Regions from separate parts of the Tepidamorphus gemmatus genome, predicted to be linked through region 2. Evidence: predicted binding sites of a transcription regulator. Region 2 holds the regulator's gene; the other holds the start of a gene.
What was found. Region 2 encodes HrcA, which represses chaperone genes, less so after heat shock. Its sites were predicted from a motif close to GTTAGCACTCNCNNNNNGNGAGTGCTAAC; they were not measured.

Region 1 (4,418 bases), on a different contig from region 2:
GCCTTCTCCGTCGGCGCCTGCGCCGCCTTCAGGCGCAGGACCGGCAGACCGAGCAGCAGGAACAGGACCGCTACCGTGCCGAAGCCGCGCAGACCTTCGTAGCCGATGAGCGGCACCAGCAGCGGGCCGATCGCGAACATCGCGGAGATCACCGTCGTGTAGATTCCGATGATGCGGCCGCGCACCGCATCGGGGGCGAGCACGTTGATCCAGACCTCGCAGGTGACGAACAGCACGTTGGCGCCGCACCCGAGCAGGAAGCGCAGCACGAACCAGGCCTCCAGCCGGTCAGTGACGCCAAGCAGCGCGATCGTCGCGGCGGTCGCAGTGAGCGAGACCGTGACCAGCCGCCAGGCACCGAACCGGTGTGTCATCGCCGGCAGCAGCAGCGCGCTGGCCAGCACGCCGAACCCCTGTACCGCCGCGAGCACGCCGATTACGGTCTCCGACAGCCCACGCGCCTGCATGGTCAGCGCGATGGCGGGATAGGCATAACCCATCGACAGCGCGAAGGCGCCGATCACCGCCAGCACCGCGGCGAGATCGAGATGGCGAAGCTCCGTGACCGGTGCGGATCGGGCGGGTTGCATGGCAGCTGGTTGTCGGCGATTCTGGCCGTGGTGTCGTGCGGACCCGCGATACGCCGGCACCGCCGATCGTGCAATCGGCAAGCATGGCTGCCGCTGCGGCCCGGATCGGCAGCCGGAGAGTCCGATGACACACCTTCCGCAATGCGGGCCGCAGAGGACGCGATGTGTTCATGATCATCGAAATCGTCAGCTTCCGCCTGCCGGAGGGAACGACTCAGGAGGATGTGCTCGCCGATGCCCGTGCGGTCGTGGCGCAGTGGCAGTCCGACCCGGATCTGATCCGCAAGCACTTCGCGCGCGCCGAGGACGGCTCGCATGCCGGCATCTATATCTGGCCGTCCCGCGAGGCGGCGCAGCGCGCGCATGATGCCGACTGGATCGCCCGATTCCAGGCGCGCACGGGCACCGTGCCGAGCTTCAGCTATTTCGACGTCTTCATGCTGATCGACAACGAGGCCGGCACGGTCCGCGAGTTCCCGATCGACTGATGATCGACTCCCCACGTCCGCAGGCGGCCGCGGGCACCCATGCGCCGCCGCCATAGGAGCGCATCGGCGGGCGTGCTATGGCCGTCCGACGATGTGAGGACATGCCCATGGCCGACGCGGCGGGACGCAGCGCCGTAGTGGAGACGTTCGCGCGCCCGGCGCTGGTCGTGGCGCTGTCCATCGCCGTGCTGTCGTCGATGGACGCGCTGATCAAGAGCTTCGGGCCGCAGGTCGCGATCCTGCAGCTGGTCTGGCTGCGCTATGCGGCCGGCGCGGCGTTCGGACTCGTCATCTATCTCGCCACCGGCCCGCACCGGATCACCCGGCGGTCGCTGACGGCGAACGGACTGCGGGCGCTGGTGATGCTGGTGGCGGCAGGCTCGTTCTTCTACGCCATCACCCGGATGCCGCTGGTCGAGGCGGTGACGCTGAGCTTCACCGCGCCGATCTTCATGGTGCTGATTGCCCGTCTCGTGCTCGGCGAGCCGATCACGCGACGCGCACTCCTGGCGGTCGCGATCGGCTTTGCCGGCGTCATCGTCGTGGTCTGGGGCGGCGGCAGCACCGACAGCGGCCTGACACCGGACGGTACGGCTGCGGCACTTCTCTCGGCGCTGGCCTATGCCTTCGGCATCATCCTGCTGCGCAAGCATTCCGCCCACGACGCGATTCCCGTTCTGGTGTTCCTCCAGGCGGCGCTGTCGGTCCTCGTCATGACGCCGGTCGGCATCGCCACCTGGACGCCGGTGCCGCTCGACGACTGGATGAAATATGTCGTCATCGGCTTCCTCGGGACGGTCGGTCACCTGCTGATGGCGTGGGGCTTCTCGCGGGCGCCGGCCGGCGAACTGGCACCGATCGAATACACCAATCTCCTGTGGGCGAGCCTGTTCGGGCTCGTCTTCTTCCACGAGACCCCGGCGCTGACGACCTATGCCGGGGCCGCGCTGATCGTAATCGCCTGCTTCACGGCGAGCCGGCGCAACCGCCTGCCGCGACGGCTGACCGATGCATCGCCATAGCCGGTTCGCAGCCAACCCGACCGTCGGCCGTCACATTCCGGCTTCTTGACAAGGCCCGAGCGGGTCCCTATCTCGTCCGCGACTGTTAGCACTCATCGCATGAGAGTGCTAACAGACCCCGGAGTTCCCTCTGAACCGATAAAGCCCCGCGATGGGCCTTCAACTGGAGGAGCCTAGTTCCATGCACTTCCGTCCCCTGCACGACCGCGTGCTCGTGAAGCGCCTCGATGAGGAAGAGAAGACCGCGGGCGGGATCATCATCCCGGACACCGCCAAGGAGAAGCCGAGCCAGGGCGAAGTCATCGCCGTGGGCCCCGGTGCCCGTGACGAAGACGGCAAGCGGATCGAGATGGACATCAAGGTCGGCGACCGCATCCTGTTCGGCAAGTGGTCGGGCACCGAGGTGAAGATCGATGGTCAGGAGTACCTGATCATGAAGGAATCCGACATCATGGGTGTGATCGACCAGAAGGAGACCAAGAAGAAGGCTGCGTGATCCTTTCGGATCGGCGCGGTTTTTCTTTTCTGGCCCCAAACGAAGGATAGAATTCCATGGCAGCAAAAGACGTGAAGTTTTCCGCCGATGCGCGCGAGCGGATGCTGCGCGGCGTCGACATCCTCGCCAATGCGGTAAAGGTCACCCTTGGCCCGAAGGGCCGCAACGTGGTGCTCGACAAGTCGTTCGGCGCTCCGCGGATCACCAAGGACGGCGTCACCGTCGCCAAGGAGATCGAGCTCGAGGACAAGTTCGAGAACATGGGCGCCCAGATGGTGCGCGAGGTGGCCTCGAAGACCAACGACGTCGCCGGTGACGGCACCACCACCGCGACCGTTCTGGCTCAGGCGATCGTGCGCGAGGGCGCCAAGTATGTTGCCGCCGGCATGAATCCGATGGATCTGAAGCGCGGCGTCGATCTGGCCGTCGCCGAGGCGGTGAAGGACCTGCAGAAGCGCTCGAAGAAGATCAAGTCGTCCGAGGAAGTCGCCCAGGTCGGCACCATCTCCTCGAACGGTGATCGCGAGATCGGCAACATGATTGCCGAGGCCATGCAGCGCGTCGGCAACGAGGGCGTCATCACGGTCGAGGAAGCCAAGTCGCTCGAGACCGAACTCGAGGTCGTCGAGGGCATGCAGTTCGATCGCGGCTACCTCTCGCCCTACTTCATCACCAACGCCGAGAAGATGGTCGCCGAGCTCGAGGAGCCCTACATCCTCCTGCACGAGAAGAAGCTCTCGAACCTGCAGTCGATGCTGCCGGTGCTCGAGGCGGTCGTGCAGTCGGGCCGTCCGCTGCTGATCATCGCCGAGGACGTCGAGGGCGAGGCGCTGGCCACCCTGGTGGTCAACAAGCTGCGCGGCGGCCTCAAGGTCGCGGCGGTCAAGGCGCCGGGCTTCGGTGATCGCCGCAAGGCCATGCTCGAGGACATCGCTACCCTGACCGGTGGCCAGGTGATCTCCGAGGATCTCGGCATCAAGCTCGAGAACGTCACCCTCGACATGCTCGGCAAGGCGAAGAAGGTCTCGATCACCAAGGAAGAGACCACCATCGTCGACGGCGCCGGCAAGAAGAAGGACATCGAGGGCCGCGTCGCCCAGATCAAGATGCAGATCGAGGAGACCACCTCCGACTATGATCGCGAGAAGCTGCAGGAGCGGCTGGCGAAGCTCGCCGGCGGCGTCGCGGTGATCCGCGTCGGAGGCGCCACCGAGGTCGAGGTGAAGGAGAAGAAGGACCGCGTCGACGATGCCCTCAACGCCACCCGTGCGGCGGTCGAGGAAGGCATCGTTCCCGGCGGCGGCACCGCGCTGCTGCGGGCCAAGAACGCTGTCGCCAAGCTGAAGTCGGACAACCCCGACGTTCAGGCCGGCATCAACATCATCCTCAAGGCGCTCGAGGCTCCGATCCGTCAGATCGCCGAGAATGCCGGCGTCGAGGGTTCGATCGTGGTCGGCAAGGTCAGCGAGAGCAAGTCGGACACCTTCGGCTTCAACGCCCAGACCGAGGAGTACGGCGATCTTGTCCAGCAGGGCATCATCGACCCGACCAAGGTCGTGCGCACCGCGCTGCAGGATGCCTCGTCGGTGGCCGGCCTGCTGATCACCACCGAGGCGATGGTGGCCGAGCTGCCGAAGAAGGAGCACGGTCACGCGATGCCGGGCGGCGGCGGCATGGGCGGCATGGACTTCTGAGAACGTCCGACCCGACGTCATGTTCGAGGCCCGGGAGCAATCCCGGGCCTCTTTCGTTTCGCTGACGGCAACTGCCGTCCGATGCCACCCGATCCCCTTGTCTTCCTGACCATGGGAGGCGCGCCCGG
Region 2 (4,418 bases):
CAGAGTCCGGAATCGTCGGCGAGTGCCGGAAGGCTCACGGCGGTGGCCGCGGCCAGCGCCTTCAGGGCGGCATTCGCCTCGAAGCTGTCGCCGGTCTCCTCGGGCTCGGGCAGGCCGAGATCGGAGGCGGCGACGGGGTCGAAACCGAGCGGGCCGACGAGCGCGGCGATCTCGGCGAGCTTGCCGCGATTGTGGGTCGCGATGACGAGTCTGCCGGGGTCGAGCCGGCGCCGGCCGGCCGCCATCAGGCGATCGCCATGCGCTGGAGATCGACGAGCCGGTCGATGCCCCGGCGGGCCAGGGCGAGCATGGCGACGAGTTCAGCCTCGCTGAACGGCGCGCCCTCCGCACTTGCCTGCACCTCGACGAGCTTGCCCGAACCGGTGACAACGAAGTTGGCGTCGGTCTCGGCCTCGGAATCCTCCAGATAATCGAGATCGAGTACCGGCGTGCCGGCATAGACACCGCAGGAGACGGCGGCGACATGGTCGCGCAGCGGGCTTGTGGCCAGCATTTCGCGGCGCATCATCCAGGTGATGCAGTCGCTGAGCGCCACCCAGCCGCCGGTAATCGCCGCCGTGCGGGTGCCGCCATCGGCATTGATGACGTCGCAGTCGACGACGATCTGGCGCTCGCCGAGTGCGACGAGATCGGTCACCGCGCGCAGGCTGCGGCCGATCAGGCGCTGGATCTCCATGGTGCGTCCGCTCTGGCGGCCGGCGGCCGCCTCGCGCCGCATCCGCTCGGTGGTGGCCCGCGGCAGCATGCCGTACTCGGCCGTCACCCACCCCTTGCCGGAACCGCGCAACCAGCCGGGAACCTTGTCGTCGAGACTGGCGGTGCACAGCACTTCGGTGTCGCCGAAGCGGACGAGGCAGGAGCCCTCGGCATGGCGCGAGACGCCGCGCTCCAGCCTGACGGGGCGCAGTTCGTCCGCGGCGCGCTTCGAGGGTCGCATGGTCCGGTCTCCCTGGAATTGGCCGGCACGGCGGCCGGCGAGCGTCGTTCTAGCGGCTTCCCCCCCGCTTCGCCACCCCGACCCGATCGGCGCCGGTGATGTGCTTGACGCGGTCGTGCCGGCTCCTCACATAATCCTTTGCCATGAACCAGATAAGACCGCCTGGACGTTCCGTCACGCCAGCCGGCAGCCGCTCGCCGCTGGCCGAGCTCGACCTGCGTTCGCGCGAAATCTTCCGGCGCATCGTCGAAGCCTATCTGGAAAGCGGCGAGCCGGTCGGCTCCCGCAACCTGTCGCGAAGCCTGCCGATGAGCCTGTCGCCGGCCTCGGTGCGCAACGTGATGAGCGATCTGGAAGGCCTCGGGCTGATCTACGCCCCACACACCAGCGCCGGACGGCTGCCCACCGAGCTCGGCCTCCGGTTCTTCGTCGACGCGCTGCTCGAGATCGGCGACCTCGGCGAGACAGAACGCAGCCATATCGAGAGCCGGGTGCGCGCGCACGCCCATGACGGCTCGCCGGAGGCAGTGCTGGCGGAGGCCGGCAACCTGCTGTCCGGCCTGTCGCGCGGCGCCGGCGTGGTGCTCGCCTCGAAGGCCGATCCGCGCGTCAAGCACATCGATTTCGTGCGGCTCGAACCGCGCCGGGTGCTGGCGATCCTGGTCGGCGATGACGGTTCTGTGGAAAACCGCATCCTGACGCTGGACGAGGACATCCCCCCCTCGGCGCTGGTCGAGGCCTCGAACTACCTGAACGCGCGGCTGCAGGGGCGCACCCTCAACGACCTGAAGGCCGACATGGAGCGCTCGCGCAAGGCGCTGGAAGCCGAGCTCGACGCGTTGAGCCGCCGCGTCGTCGAGGCGGGACTGGCGACCTGGGCCGGCTCGGGCAGCGAGCGCCCGCACACGCTGATCGTGCGCGGCCACGCCAACCTGCTCGAGAACCTGAACGCGCTGGAGGATCTCGAGCGCATCCGCCTGCTGTTCGAGGATCTCGAGAAGCAGAACGATATCATCGAACTGCTGGCGCATGCCGAACGCGGCGAGGGGGTCAAGATCTTCATCGGCTCGGAGAACAAGCTGTTCTCGCTGTCCGGCTCGACGGTGGTGGCGACGCCCTATCGCGACGCCAACCGCAAGATCGTCGGCGTGCTGGGCGTCATCGGGCCGACCCGGCTCAACTATGCGCGCATCGTGCCGGTGGTGGAATACACTGCCCAGGTGGTCGGGAGGCTGATCGACCGGGAGTGAGCCGGACGGTCGCGGCGGCCGCGACGCGCTGCGGCGCGGGCGCTGACGCCAGAGCGGTTGATTTCTCGCCCGCAAGCCTCGATATCGGGGGCGACCCTTTCACCGAGACTTCCGCTCAGAGGCAGCGATGACCGAACACAAGCACAATGCCGAGTCGCAGGCCGGCACGCCGGAGACGGCCGCCGAGCCCTCCGCGCCACAGGCGTCCGGGGACGGCGAACCCGCCCGCGCCGAGGCAGACATCGACCCGACCGCGGCCCTGCGGGCCGAGATTGCGGATCTCAAGGATCGCCTGATGCGCTCGATCGCCGAGGCGGAGAACCTGCGCAAGCGCGCCGAGCGCGAGGTGCGCGATGCCGGCCAGTACGCGATCTCGAAGTTCGCCCGCGACATCCTGAGCGTCGGCGACAACATGCGCCGGGCGCTCGACACGGTCGGCGCGGAGGCGCGTGCCGCCGCCGACGCCACCTTCGTCGCGCTGCTGGAGGGCGTCGAGCTGACCGAGCGCGAGCTGCTGAACGTGCTCGAACGGCACGGCGTCAAGCGCATCGATCCGAAGGGCGCCCGCTTCGATCCGAACCTGCACCAGGCGATGTTCGAGGTGCCGGACGAGTCGGTACCGGCCGGAACCGTCGTCCAGGTGGTCCAGCCGGGCTACACCATCGGCGAACGCTGCCTGAGGCCGGCCATGGTCGGCATCTCGCGCGGCGGGCCCCGGCCGGCGGCCCGGCAGGACGGCGAGCCGGCCGCGGGCGAGGAGGCAACCGGCGGTCGGATCGACCGCACCGCCTGATCCGCCGGCCGGAGGGACGGCTGTCGCCTTTATGTAACAGGTCGGCCCTGGCCGCGTAGGCCTGGAAGAAGTTGCTGTATTCTCAGCGCTCTAGGTCGTAGCCTTGCGGCCGGGAGGGGCATTGCCGCGCTTGCCGCGAACCGGCGCCCATAGTAGCTTCGCCGCGATCGCCGCGGAGCGATGAACATTGCAAACCCGAATCGGGGGATTCATGTCCATGCTTTCCACTCGCCGGGCTCTGATGCTCGGTGCGTTCCTGACGGCCTTCGCTGCGACGGTACCGTCGGCGCAGGCCGAGGACGAGGCCGAGGTGCAGACGATCCGCGCGGTGAGCCACAGCATTCCGGCCGGCAGCCGGGCGCAGGCCGTCGCCGCCAATGCCGGCGCACCGCGCATCATTCCGGCCGGCGAGGCCGAGCTCTTGCGGATCAAGGCGCTGGCCGGCGGGTCCGAGGGCGCGACCAGCCTGGTCGCGGCGGGAGAGGCCACCGAACTGACCGTCAGGGTGCGCAACGAGAACCGCCGGCGCGTCTGCCAGACGGATGCCTCCACCGGCGCGGCTCCCTCCGGGATCAATGGCGCGGTCGGCCCGCAGATCATGGTGGTCGTCACCAATTCGGCGATCAGCCGCTACAACAAGAACAACTGCGCGAGAGTGGGCCAGCAGTCGCTCGCGGCCTTCTTCGCCGGCGTCGGGGTTCCGGCCACGGCGCAGCTGAAGGATCCGCGGGTCATCTACGACCGCAGGAGCCGGCGGTTCTTCGTCACCGCGGTGTCGACAGATTCCGGCAATTCCGACCAGTATCAGTACGTCGCGGTGTCGACGGACGCCACCGGGCGCACCTACAACCTCTACCGAATCATGCTGAGCGAGGGCACGGCGCGCTTCTGCAAGCGCAGCGTCGGCTCCACCTGGGACTTCCCGATGGCCGGCGTCAGCAATGCGCGCTGGTTCGTGACGGCCAATGACAAGGGTCTGGCCGGCGGCGTACGCGGGGCGATCCTGTCGATGGACAAGCGGGCGTCGCTGAGCGGCGCGCCGATGACGGTGAAGTGCTTCAACCAGCTGCCGGCAAACCTGGCCGCGACGATCTCGCTCGACGCCTCGGCAGCGACCGCGTTCCTGTCGCCGGGCAGCGGCTCGAGCAGCCGGATCGAGCGTCGCGTGGTGACCGCGGTCGGCGGCGGCGTGGCCAACGACACGCTCACGCCGATCGCGCCGGTCGTCATCCCGACCTGGTGGGCGCCGCCGGCGGCGGCCCAGCCGAACGGCCAGCTGCTCGACACACTCGATGGCCGGTTCGTGGCGCCGAGCATCCAGAACCAGCAGAAGATCGTCAACGTCCATTCGATCAAAGTGCGGGATACCGCGAAGATCCGCCTCTACCACATCTCAACCCTGAACGATGCGGTGTCA

Region 1: the regulator HrcA is predicted to act here: its motif matches at 2,185-2,213, upstream of groES (co-chaperone GroES).

Annotation. Positions count from the first base shown of each region.
Region 1 is NZ_SMAK01000006.1:219,227-223,644, forward strand. It holds gene EDC22_RS11655 (MFS transporter) at 1-590, opposite strand, end outside; gene EDC22_RS11660 (hypothetical protein) at 761-1,078, shown strand; gene EDC22_RS11665 (DMT family transporter) at 1,186-2,100, shown strand; gene groES (co-chaperone GroES) at 2,282-2,596, shown strand; gene groL (chaperonin GroEL) at 2,653-4,290, shown strand.
Region 2 is NZ_SMAK01000003.1:265,754-270,171, reverse strand. It holds gene EDC22_RS18070 (non-canonical purine NTP pyrophosphatase) at 1-245, opposite strand, end outside; gene rph (ribonuclease PH) at 245-958, opposite strand; gene hrcA (heat-inducible transcriptional repressor HrcA) at 1,102-2,208, shown strand; gene grpE (nucleotide exchange factor GrpE) at 2,336-3,001, shown strand; gene EDC22_RS06665 (hypothetical protein) at 3,219-4,418, shown strand, end outside.